Zymomonas mobilis subsp. mobilis ATCC 10988: one gene and its partner. Each later gene encodes a partner of the first gene's protein in a complex. Links are inferred from orthologs where the notes say so. Each region holds a gene or a part of one and is shown on either strand. Other genes may lie near its edges.

What was found.
Region 2: the proteins of xseA (region 1) and ZMOB_RS02285 are in contact, whole or in part, in a cryo-EM structure (PDB 8TXR), measured with the Escherichia coli proteins. The link is inferred for Zymomonas mobilis subsp. mobilis ATCC 10988 from one-to-one orthologs.

Annotation. Positions count from the first base shown.
Region 1 is NC_017262.1:1,004,112-1,008,640, forward strand. What follows is about bases 1,186-4,184. They hold xseA (exodeoxyribonuclease VII large subunit), read left to right. Parts: upstream 1,186-1,867; coding sequence 1,868-3,502; downstream 3,503-4,184. Other genes in these bases: purD (phosphoribosylamine--glycine ligase), read right to left, coding at 1,186-1,869; ZMOB_RS04430 (PepSY-associated TM helix domain-containing protein), read left to right, coding at 3,648-4,184. Outside these bases: ZMOB_RS04415 (hypothetical protein), read right to left, coding at 1-457; more of purD, read right to left, coding at 616-1,185; more of ZMOB_RS04430, read left to right, coding at 4,185-4,400; ZMOB_RS04435 (ribbon-helix-helix domain-containing protein), read right to left, coding at 4,372-4,529. UniProt on the Escherichia coli protein: Bidirectionally degrades single-stranded DNA into large acid-insoluble oligonucleotides, which are then degraded further into small acid-soluble oligonucleotides.
Region 2 is NC_017262.1:489,250-506,407, forward strand. The notes cover bases 14,367-17,158. They hold ZMOB_RS02285 (exodeoxyribonuclease VII small subunit), read left to right. Parts: upstream 14,367-15,535; coding sequence 15,536-15,781; downstream 15,782-17,158. Other genes in these bases: ZMOB_RS02275 (cysteine desulfurase family protein), read right to left, coding at 14,367-14,367; ZMOB_RS02280 (DUF1013 domain-containing protein), read left to right, coding at 14,773-15,459; ZMOB_RS02290 (polyprenyl synthetase family protein), read left to right, coding at 15,791-16,687; coaD (pantetheine-phosphate adenylyltransferase), read left to right, coding at 16,771-17,158. Outside these bases: shc (squalene--hopene cyclase), read right to left, coding at 1-908; hydroxysqualene dehydroxylase HpnE, read right to left, coding at 923-2,167; presqualene diphosphate synthase HpnD, read right to left, coding at 2,164-3,039; squalene synthase HpnC, read right to left, coding at 3,039-3,899; ZMOB_RS02230 (glycosyltransferase), read right to left, coding at 3,896-5,035; hpnA (hopanoid-associated sugar epimerase), read right to left, coding at 5,035-6,048; ZMOB_RS02240 (cation diffusion facilitator family transporter), read right to left, coding at 6,327-7,301; ZMOB_RS02245 (replicative DNA helicase), read right to left, coding at 7,417-8,952; ZMOB_RS02250 (cytidine deaminase), read left to right, coding at 9,048-9,533; dcd (dCTP deaminase), read left to right, coding at 9,587-10,141; ZMOB_RS02260 (YbaB/EbfC family nucleoid-associated protein), read right to left, coding at 10,193-10,525; ZMOB_RS02265 (DNA polymerase III subunit gamma/tau), read right to left, coding at 10,684-12,570; ZMOB_RS02270 (2Fe-2S iron-sulfur cluster-binding protein), read right to left, coding at 12,928-13,242; more of ZMOB_RS02275, read right to left, coding at 13,252-14,366. UniProt on the Escherichia coli protein: Bidirectionally degrades single-stranded DNA into large acid-insoluble oligonucleotides, which are then degraded further into small acid-soluble oligonucleotides.

The DNA of each region.
Region 1 (4,529 bases):
CGGATCCTTCACTAGAAGAAACATCATTGGCCGGAGAGGGAATATCATTTTTGACATATTCCGGTTGAGGCACGGATTCTGGTGCTTTTGCTGAAGCCGTGTCTACGCTTTCCTGCCTTTCAACCGGAGAGAGCGTATTGGCCTTGTCACTCTTTTCTTCTGTTATCTTTGTTTTGTCTGTTTTGGCCTCTTGCGGAGCAGGCGATGTTTTGGTGACAATCGGAATATCGCGAACAGGAATAGCTTCGGCTTTTTTCTCCGATTTTAAATCCTGATAAGCGGGCGGAGGCGCGACTGGCTCGAAAGTCCGCTGAAGCTTGGGCGGCTGAGCTTCATTCTGTGTTTCTTCGGTCGTTTTTATTGGTTTTTGGCGGCGTTTGACCAAAAACATAATCACGACGGCTATAGCAACAACGACTATGCCAGCCGCAACGGCGATTATTTCCGTTGGCGTCATCTTTTTTACTCCTTACAATATCGAGGCCGATTTCTCCGAATAAAGCTGTTTATCGGGGCTTATAGGCTTCAGACGGAGAAGATCCTCCCCGTCTGAAAGATACCTGTTGTAAATAGGCCTTCTATGCCGTTTTTGCAGGCGGCCTTTCCATTTTAATTTTAGAGGCCGATATCGCCGCGCCAGAATCCATCGGGATAGTCAATGACATTGACGGCTTGGTAGGCGAGGTCGCGGGCAGCATTGAAATCGGCGGCCTTGGCCGTGACATTCAATACCCGACCGCCATTGGCCTTTAAGGTCTGGTTATCGAGTGTGGTGCCTGCTTGAAAAACAACCGCTCCATTGGCTTCGGCTTCGTTCAGTCGGGTGATAATACCGCCTTTTTTCGGGCTGGCCGGATAACCTTGTGCCGCAATGACCACGGTTACGGCGTAATCCTTTGAGAAAGTCGGTTCGGGTTGTGCCTGCAATTTTCCAGTAGCTGCTGCATAGAGCAACGGCAGAATATCACTTTCAAGCCGCATCATCAGCACCTGACATTCAGGATCACCAAGACGGGCATTATATTCGATGAGCTTGGGTCCTTCGCTGGTCAGCATCAATCCGGCGTAAAGGATACCCACAAAAGGCATGCCTTGTTCTTTCATCGCCTGAACGGTGGGAGTGACAATTTCCTGCATCACCCGCTTTTCGAGATCAGCCGTCAGGCGAGTTGCCGGACTATAAGCACCCATGCCGCCGGTATTGGGTCCCGTATCGCCATCACCGACCCGTTTATGGTCGCGTGCTGTCCCAAAGGGACGAACCGTTTCGCCGTCACTAATGGCAAAGAAGCTAGCTTCTTCGCCCTGCATGAATTCTTCGACCACGATTTCAAGACCGGCTTTCCCAAAAGCGCCTGCCGTCATATCCTGAATAGCCTGTTCGGCTTCCAATTGGCTTTCAGCGATGATGACGCCTTTACCGCCAGCGAGACCATCGGCTTTGATCACAACGGGAGTGCTGAAATTATCAAGCGCGGCCTTGGCTTCTTCTGCACTACGGCAGCGTTGATAGCGGGCAGTCGGAATATTGTAGCGGGCGCAAAGATCTTTTGTGAAACCTTTTGAGCCTTCTAACTGGGCAGCCGCTTTGTCGGGCCCAAAAACCGCAATAGAGGCTGCGCGCAGGCTATTTCCTAAACCATCAACAAGCGGGGCTTCGGGCCCAATCACGACCAGATCAATGGCATTGTCCTGACAAAAGCGGACAACCGCGGCATGATCTGTTACTGTGATATCTGCCGGTTTAGCCAGTTTTGCTATACCGGGGTTGCCTGTTGTGGCATAAAAGGTATCAAGTGATGGCGACTGAGCAATTTTCCATGCCAAGGCATGTTCGCGGCCGCCGGTTCCGATAAGCAGGACGTTCATGAATTCTTTCTCTTTTGATGGCTCTGATCTGTTAGCGAAATCTGATGCAACAGACAATGTGCGTGCCTTTTCTGTATCCGAAATTTCTGGTGCTTTGAAACGGACTGTTGAAGATGCTTTTAGCCATATTCGGGTAAGAGGGGAAATATCCGGTTTTACGCAAGCGGGGTCAGGGCATTGCTATCTAGCCTTGAAGGATGACAAAGCCGTTCTTGATTCCGTTATCTGGCGTGGTGTGGTGTCACGGATTTCTTTCTGGCCTGAAAATGGGATGGAAGTTATTGCTACCGGACGGTTGACTACCTATGCCGGTCGTTCCCGTTATCAATTGGTTATTGAACAATTAGAAATCGCCGGACAGGGGGCTTTGATGGCCTTGCTTGATCGGCGGCGGCGGATGTTGGCAGAAGAAGGCTTGTTTAATGCCGATCGTAAGCGGGCTTTGCCTTTCATGCCCAAAATTATCGGGGTTGTCAGTTCACCTTCTGGAGCGGTTATCCGCGATATTTTGCATCGTTTGGCTGATCGTTGTCCGACCCATGTGATTTTATGGCCGGTGCCGGTTCAGGGCGATCAGGCGGCAGCAAAAGTGGCGGCAGCTGTCAGAGGTTTTTCAGCTTTGAAAGCGGGGGATGCTATCCCTAGGCCGGATTTGTTGATTGTTGCCCGTGGTGGTGGGTCGCTGGAAGATCTGTGGCCGTTTAATGAAGAAATATTGGTTCGAGCTGTCGCTGAATCCTCGATTCCGGTGATTTCGGCGGTGGGTCATGAAACCGATACCACCTTATGCGACTATGCCGCTGATTTACGCGCCCCGACCCCGACGGCTGCTGCTGAATTAGCCGTGCCAGTCAGAAGTGAGTTGGTGAATGGCCTGAATAATCTCCATCTGCGGATGAATAATGCCATAGCGCGCCATGCTAAATTATCAGAAGAAAGGCTGGACGCGGTTCGGCAGCGCTTGCCGGATGGTGAACGGCTGTTAGCGCCTTTTATCCAATTATTTGATGATCGAGCATCGCAGTTGGAACGCGATATCTCCGAACGGATGACCCATGCCCGTCATAAGCTGAATTTTTATGCGGCTACTTTGCGGCCTGCCTTGTTAAAGGCAAGAATTGCCCGCGAACAGGCGCGGTTGTCAGCTTGTCGTTTACCCACTGGACAGCGTTTAGTCATACAGGAACAGCAAAAACTCGATAATGTGACGCGGCGATTGAAACAGGCCTATCAACAGCGCTTGTCCCATGCGGATTTACGTTTCAAATTTTTGGCTGAGAAGCTGCAACCCCTGTTATTAGAGCAGAGATGGCAGCAGAAAGCCGAGTTATTAGCGGCTTGTTCTTTAAAGCCAGAGCTGGTGACTGCCCGTTTGAATATTTGGCAGAAGAATATTGACCAGTTATGGCGTGTCGCTGAGCAAGCCCATCCTGATAAAATTCTAGCTAAAGGCTATGCCCGTGTCGAAGATAGCCATAGCCATGTTGTTAGCAACGCCCATGATGCCAAAACGCATAAGCGGTTAAATCTGATTTTCCATGACGGATCGGTATGGGTCGCACCCGAGACACCTCCCAAAAGCAGGAAAGCAGATAATCCACCGGAACCCCCAGAGCAAACCAGTTTTTTATAAAATAAGGGGCTTAAGGATATTAAAATTATTCAAATTCACCGAAGGTAAATGAAATATTATAACAATAGACTTGACTAAAAAACTTTAAAAGGCTGTCATAGCCTTTCATAATTGGTCATTTTATTCTTATTAAGGGTTTTTTTTGATGCATCCATTCTCTTCGGTGAACAATTCTGTGCCTGAACCAGCGCCGCAGTCCGCTAATAGTCGGAAGAATGTGACCTCTTTTCATACGATTGTGAAAAAGCAGGTACGCTTATGGCATTGGGTCAGTGCTGCAATCTTTTGTGTGACAATGCTGCTTTTTTCAGTGACCGGATTCATGATGAATCATGGTCATGATATTTTTGCGCCGCATTTGACGACCACAGAAAAACAATTTGAATTGCCACAAGATTTGCTTCCGGCGTTGCAACAGCCTTTGAAAAAAGCGGAAGAAAAGTCGGTTAAAGTGAAAGAGGGCGGCTTTGATTGGGGGCAATTAGCTTCGCAGGAAGTCAGTCAGCCGTTACCTGAAAATGTTGTGCAATGGTTAAAGAGCCAGCATTTGCCAGCAAAAAAACAGGCCTTTTGGACGGATAAATTTGTTTATTTCGTCACGCCTAAATTAGGGATGCGTGACAGGTTATTGATTGAACGCGATAATGGTCATGTCCATTACGAGCATACGTCACGGGGTTGGATTGGATTTATTGATGATTTGCATCGCGGGGGGCATGTCGGGACAGGATGGCCGTTATTCATTGATGTGTTTGCGATCGCCTGCATTATTTTTTCTATAAGCGGTATCTGGTTGTTACAGATTCATGCCAGAAAACGGCCTTCGACATGGCCACTCGTGGCTTTAGGATTAGCTGTTCCTATTGTGATTATTTTGGTCGCGCTCCATTCCCATTGAGCTTAAAAATATTTCTTCCATTGGAGAGGGTGAAGAGAAGCCATAGTCGAAGGGCGCTTGCTAAATTCGGCATATCGGCGGCTTTCACCCTTTCCGCATCAATGCGGGCAATCAAGGCATTAAGGGGCA
Region 2 (17,158 bases), 500 kb from region 1 along the record:
AATTTTTCGACAGCGCGACGAGCAATGGCTCTTTCTGGATGGTTTTCGGGATATCCCAAGGCATCATACATCATGACGCTATTGGCAATCGCCGGATAAATAGCACCCAACCCGTCTTCACCATTCAACCGCTCGGTCACAAAATGAACACAGCTATGAATAGCCTTCGCGCGCATATTTTTCGGCCAATAAGGTTCTACTTTATGCAATACCTTATCAAGTGCCGAAAAAAAACGACGCCATATAGGGTCACCGCTTTCCTGAAGGGTCGGTAAAACATCCGGCACAAATAATTCATCAACCAAGATACCGCGCCGATTGCGGGCGACAGGCTTTAACGCCTGTAAAACCAATAACGGGACTAAAACGGTTCTTGCCCAATAGGCCATTTTATTGATGTGAACCGGAAACCATTCCGGCATCAACATCAACTCTACGGGCATTTGAGGGACATGCTCCCATGACATTGCCCCGAACAGAGCTAATTGAATACGTGTAAAGACATTGGCACGCATCGCCCCACCCCGTGCCAAAATTTCATTTCTGGCTCGAAGCATATGAGGCGCATCAGGAGAATCTCCGATCATTTTCAAGGCAAAATAGGCTTTGACCGTGGCGCTCAAATCAAGATCACCACCATAAAACAAAGACCATCCGCCATGCTCGCCCTGAATACGACGCAAATAGCGACCTATCTTGGCCTCTATTTCTAAATCTTCGGGTTCACCCAAATAATGCTTTAACAGGATGTATTCAGCGGGAATGGTTGCATCGGCTTCCAATTCAAAAACCCAATGGCCATCCTGATGCTGCTTCTCAAGCAAGGCACGGGTGGCCTTTTGGATAATCGGCTCAACATCATCAGACAACGAGCTATGATGAAAAGCCGAGGAAGTCGATACAGTCATTATGGGCTTTCTAATTATGAATGGGATAAAGCGAGATCAGCCGCAGTTTGGCCGGATCGTATAGCGCTTTCAATAGTCGCAGGCAGGCCTGTTCTCACCCAATTTCCGGCTAAAAACAGGTTATTCCACGCTGTAACCGCCGGTGGACGGCGATTATTCTGCTCGACAGTCGCTTCAAAAGTGGCTCTTTTCTCAGTCACGACCTGCCATTCAGGCATATCCTGTTTGAAAGCATAAACGGTCTGAATATCATCCCAGATACGCTTAACCAGTTCTTCTTTTTCAAGCGCCAATAAATGATTAGCGGCGCTGATCGTAACCGATATCCGATTTTCAAAAGTGAAAATCCAATCAGCAGTTCCTCCGACAACACCCATAATATGAGGCATAGCGGCAGTAGGCTTCATCAGGAAATGAGCGTTGATAATCGCCTGATATTTATCCGGCGTTTCGATATCTGGTATCAAGGATTGAACGACCCAAGCAGGCAAAGCGATAATCACTTTATCGCCTTTTCCCAGCTTTACATCCTGATGAGCAAATTCCAGAGAGGCGACATTCTGACCTGAAAAATGGATTTGACGCAGGCGGTTACGGAAATCAACTTCGACCCCTCTCGCTTTTAAATAGTCAAGCGCAGGGTCAATAAAACTGCTTGCCAAATTGGGATAAGCGATACGGGGGATACAGGCATTACCCCCTTTCATCAAAGTTTCCCGAATAACCGCTGCCGCCAGACAGGCAGCCCCTTCTCTTGCCGGTGTATTGAGAACCGATACAAAAAAAGGATCAAGCAATTTACGCCATAAAGCCGTATTATCTGGAACAAGATCACCTATTTTTGTATTATGATCTGCCAATAACAGCGACAATAATGCTAAATAATCCTTGGCTTTGCTATGAGGGACGCGGCTTTTGGCGCATAAAACCCACCAAGGTAAAGGGCCATTACTTAACTTAATGGTAAAGCGTTCTTTGTCGCTTAGATCACAAAAAGAAAAGGCGGCCTCTTTTGGGCTTTTAAAACGATGCTCTGCCCCTATTCTTTTCAAATAGGTCTTGGCAGAATGATTGCCTGACAGCAGCATATGATTGCCATTGTCAATTTCAATCCCCAGCTTTTTATCATGATAGGAACGCGCCCGTCCCCCAGCCATGGCCGAGGCTTCATAAATTTTGACGCGTCCTCCGGCATGGGTAATCGCTACCGCGGCAGATAATCCAGCCAGCCCCGCCCCGATAATATGCGTTACACTCATGAAGTCACCTTCAATCTGAGCAAAGTCCATAACAGGGCAAGTTTGTTATGTTTGACTTTCTTCCGAGGATTTTTCCACCCTTGCGCCAACATTTTACGCAATAAAGCAGAATAGGCTGCGGCCATCAAACGAGGCGCGATCAAATAGCCTTTGGGGCGATTATGGATAATATGATCAGAAGCCGCATAATGCCCTTCGGCCTGCCAAGCGAGATCACGGCAAACCTTGTCGAGACGTGGATCAGCCAAGGCTTTTTCAATATCCAGTGGAATACCGGCTTTTTCAAGCGGTTCCCGGGGCAGATAACAACGCCCGATTTCGGCATCTTCGTCAATATCACGCAAGATATTGGTTAATTGTAACGCTCGGCCAAGATGGTAAGCTAAAGATTCCCCTATATTGGGATCCATGCCAAAAACATAGACAGACAGCCGCCCGACAGCCGAAGCAACGCGATCACAATAAAGATCAAGGGTTGCTTCATCAGGAAAAACGATAGGCCCTTTCAAATCCATGGCCATACCGTCAATAACGGCAATAAAATCTTCTTGTCTCAAATGGAAACGGGCAACCGGTTCTTTCAGAAAAGCGGCCTGTCCACAGGGCTCACCAGCGTAAAGGGCATTGATATCATGCCGCCATGCGTCAAGCGCTTGCTTTCTTTCCTCTTGGCTGCCTTCCAGATCATCGGCAATGTCATCCACTTGGCGACAGAAGTTGTAAATAGCATACATCGCTTCCCGCTCGGCTGGCGGCAAAACCCGCATACCGATATAGAAGCTGCTGCTTTTTGCACCGCTGACCGAAGCTTGGCTATCCGATGATTTTTCGGAAAAAGCCTCTGGCTGAATCTTTTTCATGGCCGAAGTCATTAAGAAAATAATCTCCCTGCGGCGGCGACAAAGGCCAGTCCCAAAGTTTCAGCTTTATTATGGTGAACCCGTTCGGATAACGGATCATGCTTAGTTAAACATTCGGTCAGGCTTTCCGCCAAGCGTTGGATAACCGCGACTTCAACCCCCAACCGCTTGTCGTGAATAGCGGCAGAAAAACCAGAAGACCGTTTCAAAAGAGATTTTGTTTTCAAGGCAGCGGTCTCAATAGCCTGACGTAAAGGCAATGAGGCATGGAAACGGCCTAAATCTCCAGCGGTAGCACCCACCGCTTCCATAATATCGCTTGGGATATAAATACGGTTCATCATGCGATAATCTTTACCGCAATCCTGAAGATGATTGATGACCTGTAAAGCCGTGCATAAAGCATCATTCATCGGCCAAAGGTTACGGGATTCCTTATGGACATCCAAAACAAAGCGCCCAACAGGAGAAGCCGAATAACGGCAATAATCCATCAAAGCGTCCCAATTTTCGTAACGATTGACGGATACATCACGCCGGAAGGCTTCCAACAGATCAAGACCATGAACAATCGTATGATCGAGACCATGAGTTATCAAAGTCTGGCGCAAGACAACGGCATTAGGCTCGCTCTGGCTTTCGCCTGTCAAACTGCTGCGCATATCCTCAAGGATAGCCAAGCGGTCTTTTTTGCTTGCGATCACATTATCAGCGACATCATCAGCTTGGCGGGCAAACTGATAGAATGCCATAATAATAGGCCGATATTCGGGATTGATCAGAAAAGAAGCCACCGGAAAATTTTCATCCTGATGTCCTTTTCCAGAAACCAAAGCGGCTGCATTTAGCTTGTTTTTTGTTTTAATACTCACAGACCTATACGTGCTTGCGCACGCCCCTTCCACATACCGCCTCGCCCTTGCCAGACATGCACGGCAGAAAAAAATGTCGCACAGCTATAAAAGGCCGCAATTAAGGGAAGCGCTAAACCCCAAAGAGGAGAGCGGTGATAAAAATGTAATATTGGTTGAAAGGCTAATGCCATCATCATCCATCCAGCCAGACCAATCCAAGCCGATACACCATGGGTCAGCAAAGCCAAAGCAGGCGGTACCAGATAAACAAGGCACATCCCGAATAATGTCAATGCCAACAACCAGAAAGAATATCGTAATTGAGCATAAGCTGAACGGGAAATCATGTGGCCAATTTCCTGAAACCCTAAATAGGGTCGGATACTCAGTGAACGATTTGTTAGAGAAAGCCGAATTTTTCCTTGCTTTTTCATGATGCCGCCAAGACTGCAATCATCAATAATAGCATGACGGATAGCCCCTATCCCACCTGCTTTCTCAAGACTGGCACGATCGGCTAACATGCATCCACCGGCAGCACCGGCCGTTTTATGCTTGGGATTATTGATATGCCGAAAAGGATACAACATCTGGAAGAAAAAGACGAAGGCCGGAATAAGCGCCCATTCTGCAAAATTGTTACAACTTAGTCGCGCCATCAGGGAATGAAAAATCAATCCGTCTTTTTCGGCATGAGCAACCAACATTTTCAAGGTATCATCCTGATGCGCGATATCGGCATCGGTTAGCCATAACCATTTTACCTGTCCGGCGGCCTTAATACCCTGATCTAAGGCCCATAATTTACCAGCCCAACCTTTAGGCAGAGCTGATCCATTCACAATCGTCAATTTACCCTCAGGATAAGTCCCCGCAATACGTTTGGCGATTTCTGCGGTTCTATCCTCGGAATTATCATCAACAAGGATAACTTTAAAATTACCGGGGTAATCCTGCCGTAATAATGAATCTATTGCTTTATCAATAACATCGGCCTCATTGCGGGCAGGCACAATTGCCACGACATCCGGCCATATTTCCAAAGACGGAACGGGACGATCATCCCGTTCATGACATAACCAAAAGCCACCATGAAAGAACAGAAGACCAATCCAAATACTAAGGGAGGTTAATCCTAGAATGGTGGCGATCATCACAACATACCTTCTGCCCGAAACCATTCGATGGCATCAGAAATGGCATGTTGCCATGGACGAGATTTGTAACCCAAATCGCGTTTGGCTTTCTCCGACGAAAAATACATATGATAGCCAGCCATGCGCAAGGCATCGCTAGTAATGAAAGGTTCTTTTTTCGTTATCTTGGCAAAGGCTTCTGCGCCCCATGCCAATGGAAAGAGCGGCCATCTTGGCAAAGCGACTTTTGGTGGCTTCCGACCTACCTGTCGCGCGATTTCAGCCAACATGATACTTAAAGGCACATCGGCTCCGCCTAAAATATACCTTTCACCGATAACGCCTTTTTCAAGGGCTTTAACATGCCCATCTGCTACGTCATCCACATGAGCAAGATTAAGCCCTGTATTGACATAGGCAGGCATTTTTCCGGTAGCCGCTTCGATAATAATGCGTCCGGTAGGCGTAGGCTTAACATCCCTTGGGCCAATAGGCGTTGAAGGATTAACAATAACCGCAGGCAAGCCCTGCTCTGCTATCATCTTTTCAACCAGACGTTCGGCTTCAACCTTGGAACGTTTATAGGCACCAATAGCATTTTCCGGCGTTAGCGGAGAATTCTCATCGCTGGGTTTACCATGTCCCGGTGCCAAAGTAGCGACACTACTGGTATAGATCACGCGCTCGATACCCAGATAAAGCGCCGCTGTCATGATCGCTTGGGTATGCAAACGGTTATGACGAATAATTTCGTTAGGATCGGCGGCCCATAAACGATAATCAGCTGCTACATGGATCAGCGCGCCACAGCCTGAAAGGGGTTCTCTTAAAGAAGGCGGATCATCCAGATCACCAAAAACAATCTCGCCGGGAAAGTCACGGATATTGGTTTTCGGGCTGGTCGCACGTACCATGCCTCGCACTTTATAGCCCTGCTGCGCTAATGAACGCGCAACCGCAGAACCCACAAATCCAGAAACTCCAGTAACTAATACAGGCTTCTCTTTGTTCACCTGATTATGATCTTGCACGATAGACCCCTTATACGCCTCCAATAAGCGGAAATAACGGCACTATACTCAATTGATCTCAATTACCAGAAAGACAGGGTCGTTAAGCCCTTTTAAGCATATAATGGCCGGATAGTATTGTCCGGTAAAGCCAAGGTGCTTTTATCACAACCGGAATAAATAAGAGTGCGGCGTAGTTATTCCGACTGTGATAAATTTGGCACTATTGTCACAGTATGTGACATTTTGTCGATTGGTGACAATAAAGAAAATTATATTTTTATATCAAGAAGTTATCCTCAACATATAATTTCATTATCGCAGCCATCATGCTCTATTTGTAAGGTTACATGACCGATATCGAATTCTTTTTTCATAATATCGGCAACAGATCCAATAAAGGCATCATTATTTTGAATTTTGGAGCGCACAATATGGGCTGTCATCGCAGTCTCGCTGGTGCTTACCGGCCAGATATGAACATGATGCACATTGATAACATCCGGTAGTTGATCCAGCCGAGTAACCACTGCACTGACATCAATAGACGGCGGCACAGCGTTTAGAGCCATCGCAAAAGAGCGTTTAATAAGGCTCCAACTACTCCATAACAAAACGACCACAATGGCAAGGCTAAGACTTGGATCAATCCAATGCCAGCCTGTCATTTTGATAATAAACCCTGACAAGACAACGACAGCTGAAACCAACGCATCCAGCAACATATGAAGAAAGGCTGCATGACGGTTTAATTCTTCATGGCCATCTTTGAATAACAAAGCCGTGGCAAAATTGATGATAATACCGATACCGGCAATAATCATGATAGTGCCACCCGGAACATCGACCGGCTCTGAAAAACGCCGTATCGCCTCCCATCCAATGGCGCCACAAGCAATAACCAAAAAGAGAGCGTTAAAAAGCGCAGCCAAAATAGATGATGACCGATAACCATAGGTGAAGCGTGATGTTGGCTTTGACCTTTCGGCAATAAAGGCCGCCAAAGATAAGGCTAATCCCAAAACATCGGAAAGGTTATGTCCGGCATCCGCAATCAGGGACAAAGAACCCGAAGTAATGCCATAGCCTATTTCAACCAGAATAAAGGCTAAGTTGATAGCAATACCTATCCCGAAACCGCGACTATTACTGGCATTGATCTCATGAACATGGGAATGTCCATGATGATGGTCATGATGCGCATGACTATGGTTATGGTTATGATTATGGTCATGATCATGACCCATTTCTGTATTTTTTATTTCGCTTGCCATAAAGTCTCATTTCTTTTGTAGCTATCACTACAAAAGTTATAATATCACATTACATAATTATATATTTAACTTTATGCGTTTTATTTTAATTTCAGATTATATCAACTTCATTTTACTATGCGGGATAATCATTTTCAGAATTATACTCATCAACCGGATCAGAAAAGCGCGTGATCTGGCTTTCAAAGCGCAAACGCACTTTACCGGTCGCCCCGTGACGTTGCTTGGCCACGATCAATTCAGCTCGGTTATAAACCTGTTCCATAGATTGCTGCCATTTGCGATGCTCTTCATCAATCTGGGCATCCACCAAAGCATCACTCCCTTCTGGCGGCCTTTTAGGCTCACGAGACTGGAGATAATATTCTTCACGATAAACGAATAACACGATATCGGCATCTTGCTCGATAGAACCGGATTCACGCAGATCGGACAGCTGGGGGCGTTTATCTTCGCGTTGCTCAACCGCGCGGGAAAGCTGGGACAAGGCCAAAACGGGAATATCTAATTCCTTGGCAAGGGTTTTCAAACCACGGCTAATTTCCGAAATTTCATTAACGCGGTTATCATTGGCTTTGCCCGACCCCTGCAAGAGCTGCAAATAGTCGACGACCAACAAACCGATATTATGGCGACGCTTTAAACGCCGCGCTCTTGTTCTAAGGGCGGCAATGGTAAGGCCGGGGGTATCGTCGATATAAAGCGGTAAATTTTCAAGTTCCGCAGCGGCTCGTGCCAGATTACGAAATTCTTCTTTACTGACTCGCCCCATGCGCAAAGATTCCGAGGATAATCGGGATTGCTCTGCCAACAAACGGGTAGCCAATTGGTCTGCCGACATTTCAAGGCTGAAAAAGGCAACCGGCGCCCCGGGCGTTTCTTCTGGCGGGATGCCGTTTTGGGTATCATACATATAGCGACGAGCAGCATTGAAGGCGACGTTAGTTGCAAAAGCCGTTTTTCCCATGCCGGGACGGCCTGCCAAAATCAGCAAATCAGATCGGTGCAATCCACCGATCTTGGCATTGACGGATTCCAGACCTGTCGTCACACCGGATAGATGCGCGCCAGAATTTAAAGCCATTTCAGCGGCTTTGACAGCTATCTTAGCCGCTTGATAAAAACTCTTAACACCGCCTTCGGAAATACCCGATTCAGCCACCCGATAAAGCGCTGTTTCTGCCTCTTCAATCTGGGCGCGAGGATCAATAATCCCTTGGGTATTTAAGGCATTATCGACCATGTTGCGCCCGACACTGACCAGCTCGCGCAACAAAGCCAGCTCGTAAATCTGTGCTGCAAAATCACGCACCCCGACCAAAGAGGCTTGATTAACGACAAGATTATAGACGTATTTCATGCCTCCCTTGGCTTGTAAGCCGGGGTCTTTTTCTATCAAAGGCTGAATAGTAACCGGATTAGCCAGCTGATTACGATCTAACTGGCGCATAATAAGCTGATAAATCAGACGGTGGGTTGGATCAAAAAAATGCTCATCTCTCAATTTGACCTGAACATCTTCGGCCAAACGATTATCAATCAGCAAAGCGCCCAAAAGAGCCGCTTCTGCCTCAAGATTAACAGGAAGAGACGCATTGTCTTTTTCTGGCATAGCAGGCGTTGAAGGTACAATTTTCAGACTTTCTACCATGCCGAATCCACCCTTCTTCTTCTTTTTTCAATCTTATGTGATATCAAAGCACAATTTCGGGATAGTAACCCCTTCAAAAAAGAGAATACCATTTCATGTCCGAATCTATCGATGCGTTTGAAGCTGGCAACATTACCGTGAAATCATTGATGGATAAAGCCCGCACCGCTGCGCGCCAATCCTACTCTCCCTATTCTGCTTTTGCAGTGGGTGCCGCCCTTTTACTCAAAGATGGCAGCGTGATTACCGGCACGAATTTTGAAAATGCCAGCTATGGTCTTACCCTCTGCGCTGAAACGGTTGCGGTTGCAACGGCCAATACAGTGGGTCACCTCGCCCATATCAGAGCAATTGCCATTTGTGGAGGGAAATTCGACGAAGACCGTTTTATCGGCCACGATATCATTTATCCTTGTGGACGTTGCCGTCAGGTTTTAAACGAAGCGGCAGAAATAGGCCATTATGACATAATGGTCTATTGCGGTTCAGCTGAAGGTTCCGAAATCGAACCCCATCGGCTCTCGACTTTATTACCTCATAGCTTTGGGCCCAAAAATCTAACTTCTCCGAAAAACGACTAATTCACATCAAAACACCTGAAATTTGCTTAGAATCTTAGAAAAGGAATATATGCATGTCGATCATGGCTGACCGCTGGATACGCGAGCAGGCTCAAAAACACGGAATGATTGAGCCATTTGTTGAAAGCCAGCGTAGAGGCGGCTGTATCAGCTATGGATTATCGTCTTATGGTTATGATGCCCGCGTCGCTGACGAATTTAAAATTTTTACCAACGTCAATTCTGCGACGGTTGATCCGAAAAATTTTGATTCAAGCAGCTTCGTTGATCGTAAAACCGATGTTTGCATCATTCCGCCAAACAGTTTTGCTTTGGCTCGGACAGTCGAATATTTCCGTATTCCCAAAGATGTGTTGGTTATTTGCCTTGGGAAATCGACCTATGCCCGCTGCGGCATTATCGTCAATGTCACGCCGCTTGAACCGGGCTGGGAAGGCCATGTAACGCTAGAATTTTCCAATACCACGCCGCTTCCGGCCAAAATATATGCCGGTGAAGGCGCTTGCCAATTCTTGTTCTTACAAGGCAACGAACCTTGCGAGGTTAGCTATTCTGATCGTTCCGGAAAATATATGGGGCAGCGGGGCGTTACCCTCCCCCGCCTCTAAGAATCTTCAAGACCGGAAGGGGCATAACCGCCCCTTCCCTCTTATATAAATTTAAAGCGGTAAATTCATTCCGGGGGGTAAAGGCATCCCTTGGGTCATTTTAGACATTTCAGCATTGCTGGCTTCATCAGCCTTAGCTTTAACATCGTTGCAAGCTGCTACAATCAAATCTTCCAGCATTTGCTTTTCAGCTGGCACCAGCAGCGTTTCGTCAATTTCAACGCCGGTAATCCGGCCTTTAGCCGTAGCCTTGATTTTGACCAAACCTCCGCCAGAAGCACCTTCGACATCAATCGTGTCGAGTTTAGCCTGAGCTTCTCCCATTTGGTTCTGTAATTGCTGGGCAGCTTCTTGCGCTGCCTTCATCATTTGTTCGAGATCCATAGCAAAGCCTTTATATTATGAAATTTCATTTTAGCTTGTGCTGTTTGCTTTAGGAAGAGGCCATGGCTGATGCAAAAATTTTTTGAGGAAAGTTTTCGTCTTCTTTCATAAGACATATTGAGCTTTAAGATGCCTTCATCTTTACCAAGCCTCTCTATCTATTCATCAGATGACTGCACCCATTCGGCATCAGGAAATGTCTTCAAGACCGCTTGGACAATGGGCGTATTCAAAATCGCTTTTTGACGGGCTTCTTTTTGGGCTATTTCGGCTTCCCGAAAGCTTGGCTGCCCTTTCCGATCCTGTAAAAATTCAACCTGCCACGCCTGTCCTGTCAAATTTTTTAGAGCCAAGGATAATTCTTGGCGGGTTTCACCAGATATGCGGCTATGATTTTCCAACAGCAATCGAGGCGGATTATATTCGATCAGCCGCCCATAATCTTCCAAGCTATGCCCAAGCAAGGCATGACCATTATCGAAAAGCATTTCTGTCAGTGATTTAAAATCTGGCGGAAAATGAGGATTCTTAAGCTTTGCCTCGCTCGCTGGTGCTATCGGTATAGCCGATGGCCTTGGCTGGTTTTCCGGTAATTCAGAAAATTTCTGATTACCTTCGACAGGATAACCACTGGCCGCCACCCGGCTATTATTATCGTCATCGAAAGGAGAAAAATCTTTTTTTTCAGTCGATTGCAACGATTTTGAAAAATCATTCCTGTTTTTCGGTAAGGCTTCTTTTTCCTGAGATCCCGACGAGTTTACCGGTTTAAAAGTGTTTTTTTTTACGTCGCCCGCCTTTATGTCTTGAAAAGAAGAGGTCGGCAGAGCCAATCGGTTATCTTCTGGTGAAGGTGATAAATTCGGCGAAACGCTTCCCTGTTTTTTTAACTGGGCAATAATCGTTGCAGGATCAGGAAGCTGGCTCGCATGAATTACCCGAAGCAAAGCCATTTCTGCCGCTTCCAAGGGTAAAACTGCGTTTTGAACTTCGGAATGGCCTTTTAATAAAAGCTGCCACAAACGATGAAGCACCGGAAAAGACAGTTTTTTCCCTAATTCAGCCAGCCAAATTTCTTCTTCTGTCGGATGAAGGGTCAGATTATCAGGCCGCCCCATTTTGCTGCGGGTAATGGCATGAATAAGCTGTAACAAGCCATGCAACAAGGCTTCCGGTTCTACGCCTAGATCATATTGAGCTTTAACATGATCGAGAACATGATCGCCTTTTCCTTCCAGCAAATCAACTAGCAAGGATTTAATAACACCGCGATCAGACAGCCCCAGCATTTCACGGACATCGGCCGCTAAAATACTACCAGAACTATGGGCAATTGCCTGATCGAGAATGGACAGGCCGTCACGTACTGAACCTTCAGCTGCCTTGGCGATCATAGCCAAAGCTTCTTCTTCGGCTTCCACTTGTTCCAACTGGACAACTTTTGAAAAATAATCCGTTAGAGTAGCCGTGGATATCCGCCGCAAATCAAAACGCTGGCAACGGGATAAAACCGTAATCGGCACTTTATTGATTTCTGTCGTGGCGAATAAGAATTTTACATGAGCAGGCGGTTCTTCCAATGTTTTCAATAATGCGTTGAACGCACTTTTTGAAAGCATATGGACTTCGTCGATAATATAGACCTTGAAACGGGCGGATACCGAAGCATAGCGCACAGATTCAACAATATCGCGGATATCATCTACCCCAGTATGGGATGCGGCATCCATTTCAACCACGTCAATATGACGCCCTTCGGCAATAGCGCGACAGGCCTCGCATTCTCCGCAAGGATCAATCGTCATTCCACCATGGCCGTCTTTCCCGACGCAGTTCAAGGCTTTGGCGATCAATCGCGCTGTAGAGGTCTTTCCAACGCCTCTGACTCCCGTCAACAGAAAGGCATGAGCCAAACGGTCGCGGGCAATCGCATTCCCCAACGTCCGCACCATCGCATCCTGACCAATCAGATCAGAAAATTTCTGGGGACGATATTTACGGGCGAGAACCCGATAGGGCGTTGCCAGAGAGGAAGAATCAACCATAGGACGAAGTTAATGCATAATATGGGGCAGGAAAGCGACTGAAATATTTTTCAGTCCATCATTCTTATCCGGCTTTAAAAGGACATCTATCCGAAACGGAATAAAAGCGCGATTATCAAGGATAAAGAAAAAAGGAATTTTTAGAAATTTTTAAGACGTGGAAGCCGGAACGACCCGATACAAATTCGTTACGGCTGCTTCCTTCCGGACCTGACCGGGTTGGCGACAGCACCGTCCGCCCGACTTCCACTATCGCCTATGAAACATTCAGACGGGGTTTGCAAGCCCGTAACAACGGAAAATTATCAATCAAGACAGATATTTCCCAAAAAAACGGCCTGCTTCCATCGGCTCTTTTTAGAAATCTTGTGGGAAATAGACCGTAAAATGCTGGCAATCCGGCAAATAAACTTGACAAGCCAAGCGAGAAGTCGGCTCCACATCAAAAGCCAAATCCAACATATCTTCTTCAATATCCGAAGCGGCCTCAAGCTGGCGAAAATTGTCAGCCTCTATCACGACATGGCAAGTTGCACAGGTTAAGGCACCCTCACAAGTGCCTTCAATCGGCAGACCGGCTTTATGGATAACATCCAATAATTTATCACCCTTTTCGGCTTGGCAGGTGATTTTTTTCTGCTGCTGATCAATGAACAAGACAGTTACAGACATGACATTTCCTTAACTCAAAAAACGCCGCTGTTTTTCCGCAGCTTCTCTAATATATCCCAAGCCGGAAAGTAGTTCTTCTTCCGTTGTATATCGACCGAAACCGATACGGATGCTTCCCCTCACCGCTTTTTGAGACAACCCCAAGGCTTTTAAAACATGGCTGGGGCGACCATCGCCACTTGAACAAGCCGAACCCGCCGAAAAAGCCACTTGGCGGGCATCACTTATCAGGCGGCTGGAATCGATACCTTCTTGATGAATGTTAAAATTACCGAGCCAACGCTGATCTTCCGAGCCATTGATGATCCAATCTGGCATTTCTGCTTTAGCTAAAGCGAATAAAGCCGCCACATGGCTTTGATCTTTTGCCTGTTGTTGCTGCGCCAAAGCGGCGGCAGCACCAAAGGCCGCAGACAAAGCCGGACTAAGAGTTCCAGAGCGGAATCCTTCTTGCTGATGCCCGCCATGTAAAAGAGGCGTTAAAGTAATATCTTTTTTAAACCATAATGCCCCGACACCTATCGGTGCATGAATTTTGTGGCCTGACAAAGCGATCATGTCACAGCCCTCTGGCAAGGCTAAACGCCCATAGCCTTGGACAGCATCCAACAGGAAATACGCCCCAACCTGACGGGCTAATTTTGCTAATTCGGCGATAGGCTGAATAACGCCGATTTCATTATTGACGAACATCGCCGTCACAAGGGCGGTCTTGTCATCAATCGCAGCCGCAGCCTTTTCCAGATCAACCAAGCCATCAGAATGAACAGGCAAAAGCACAATCTCTGCACCCAAACGGGCTAAATAGCCTAGGCTATCTAATGTCGCGGCATGTTCAGTTGCCAATGTCACAATTTTACGGCGGGTATTTTTCCCAGAAAACCACAACCCCTTTATCGCCATGTTAAGGGCTTCGGTTGCACCCGACGTAAAAACCAGATTCCCTGCCTCGCTTTCGGGTATCAAAGCGGTGATCTGGTCTTTAGCGATGGCAACGGCCGCAGCCGCTTTTTTTCCTATCCGATGGGGAGAATGCGGATTAGCGCCACCATCCAGCCAAGGCAGCATCGCTGCTTTGGCTTCGGGTGCCATGGGGGTCGTGGCTTGATAGTCTAGGTAAATCATCTAGCGTAATCTTTAAAAAATCTGGAAAGAAAGGCTTGTTCTACAAGATTCTCTTTATCCAATGACAGTGCATAAAAACAATATTTTTAAAAAGAAAAAACAAGATAGTTTCTTTACTCTAAAAGGATAACAGTGATTAAAAAATCACTTTATTTAAAAATATTATTTCTTAAAAATTAAAATTTATTTTCCATCTTCTAAAAAATATCATTTAAAATAATAGTATAATTATAACAACGGGAATAGAAAAAACACTCTATAATCGACAGGGTGTTGATATCTACCTTGCCCTTAACCCTATGACAGGGTAAGGATAAAAAATACGCAAGGCCATCCTTCCACGGGTGGCCATTTTCTTATGCAGGCCTCGCCGTAACGGGGTGCAATATTCAGGAGAATTTTGCTGTGGCCCAGCCGCTTATGCCTCATGCGACAGCCTCATGGCTTGTCGATAATAGCTCACTTACTTTTGAACAGATTGCCAATTTTTGCGGTCTTCATATTCTTGAAGTTCAGGCGATTGCCGATGATACCGCTGCTACGAAATTAGCAGGTCGCGATCCGGTTCGTGCAGGTGAGCTAACTTTAGAAGAAATCGAAAAAGGTCAGAAAGACCCGAATTACCGTCTGGTTATCCAGCTTCCCCCTGAACAAAACCGTCGCCCGAAAGGGCCCCGCTACACACCGATTTCACGGCGTCAGAATAAACCCGATGGTATTGCATGGATTATTGCTAACCATCCCAAGGTGACGGATGGCCAGATTTCAAAACTGATCGGAACGACCCGCGAAACGATTGCCAAAATTCGCAATCGTACGCATTACAATATGATCAATATTGTTCCAAAAGATCCGGTCACCTTAGGTCTCACGACCCAGCGCGAATTAAACGCGATTATTGCCAAAGTGGAAAAGGATAAAGAAGAGGAAACCTCTCCTTTTGACGCAACCTTGGCGGGTGAGCGCGAAGCTATGATCCGTTATCTGCATCGCAAACGTGAAAATCAGGAACGGACGGCAGAAGAAATTCATGCCAGCGAAGGCGAAAGCCAATATAAAGGCTTTGTTGATCCTTTCACCAAGAAGCAATAAGGGAAAGGCAAGTTTTCGGGATAAAGGCGGTAAAAATCGTCTTTTCTTCCCGAAAGTCCTGTCTGATCATACGTAGATGAGCCAAGAAAAAAACATATCGGAATTGAGCTTCGAAGAAGCCTTGAAAAAGCTCGAAGAGATTGTCCGCCGCCTCGAAAGCGGGGATACAACCCTCGAAGACTCTATCCAGATGTATAGTCAGGGCGATGCATTGAAAAAACAATGCGAAGCACGGCTGAAAGCGGCACAGAAAAAAATCGAACAGATCAGTCTCGATCAGGACGGAAGGGCAACAGGAACTAGTCCTTTCGATGCGGAGTAAATAATAGATATGGCAGTTAATCTTAAGACCATGATGGAACAGGTCGCTCAGGATATTGACCGGCTTTTTGCTGAACAATTACCGGTTCCAGAAGACCCCCGTCGCCGCTTGGTAGAGGCCATGCGCTATGCCGCAATCGGTGGCGGAAAAAGACTGCGTCCTCTTCTGGTTGTCGCCACCTGCGCCTTGTTCAATGTCGATCGCGAAGCCGCTTTACGGGTCGGCATGGCTATCGAATGTATCCATGTCTATTCTTTGATTCATGATGACATGCCCTGCATGGACAATGATGATTTGCGGCGTGGCAAACCCACTGTTCATAAAGCCTTTGATGATGCTTCTGCGGTTCTTTCAGGTGACGCGCTTCAGGCTTTGGCTTTTGAAATTCTTTCAGAAGAAAAAATCCATACCGATCCCCATGTTCGGCTGGAATTGATTCAGGCTTTGGCTATCGCCTCCGGTAAAGACGGTATGGTCGGTGGACAGGCCATCGATTTGGCCGCAGAAACCTCGACGGTGCCTTTTGATCTTCCGACCATCACCCGCTTGCAACAGCTTAAAACCGGCGCCTTATTCGGTTTTTGTTTAGAAGCTGGTGCTATCATGGGTCGTCAGAATAAAGACATCCGTGATCGTCTGAAGGCCTATGCCCGTGATATCGGTCTTGCTTTCCAGATTGCTGATGATCTGATCGATGCCGAAGGTGACGAAGCCGTTGCCGGAAAAGCAGTCGGTAAAGATGCTGCCGCCGGAAAAGCGACCTTCCTGTCTCTGTTAGGTCTCGAAAAAGCCCGCTCACAGGCACAGGCATTGGTCGATCAGGCGATTGCTCATCTGTCTGTTTTCGGATCAGAAGCCGATTATTTACGGAGTATTGCTCGCTATATCGTAGCGCGCGATCACTAAATTTTACGTATCAGCCTCTTTTGACAGCAAAAAATCTTGAAAAAGTTTTTTGCTGTCAGGAGTGTGAAGGGAAATGTTGTGATATGGACGCTCTCTCTCCGAAAAAGCAGCCCATTGCGCTTTATCCCGGTACTTTTGACCCTGTCACGCTAGGTCATCTTGATATTATCCGGCGCGGCGCTCGTATCTTCGACCATCTTATTATTGCAGTTGCTGAGAATCCGGGGAAATCGCCGCTTTTCTCATCAGAAGAGCGGGCTTCCATGATCCGTCATGAAATAAGCCGCCTCGAAAACCCAACAAAAAGCCGTATCGAAGTTATCATCTATAACTCTTTGCTGATGGATTGCGTCGAAAGCCAAGGCGCATCGGTTATTCTAAGGGGTTTGCGTGCGGTTGCCGATTTTGAATATGAATATCAAATGGCGGGCATGAACCAGCAAATAAATAATAAAATCGAAACTGTCTTTT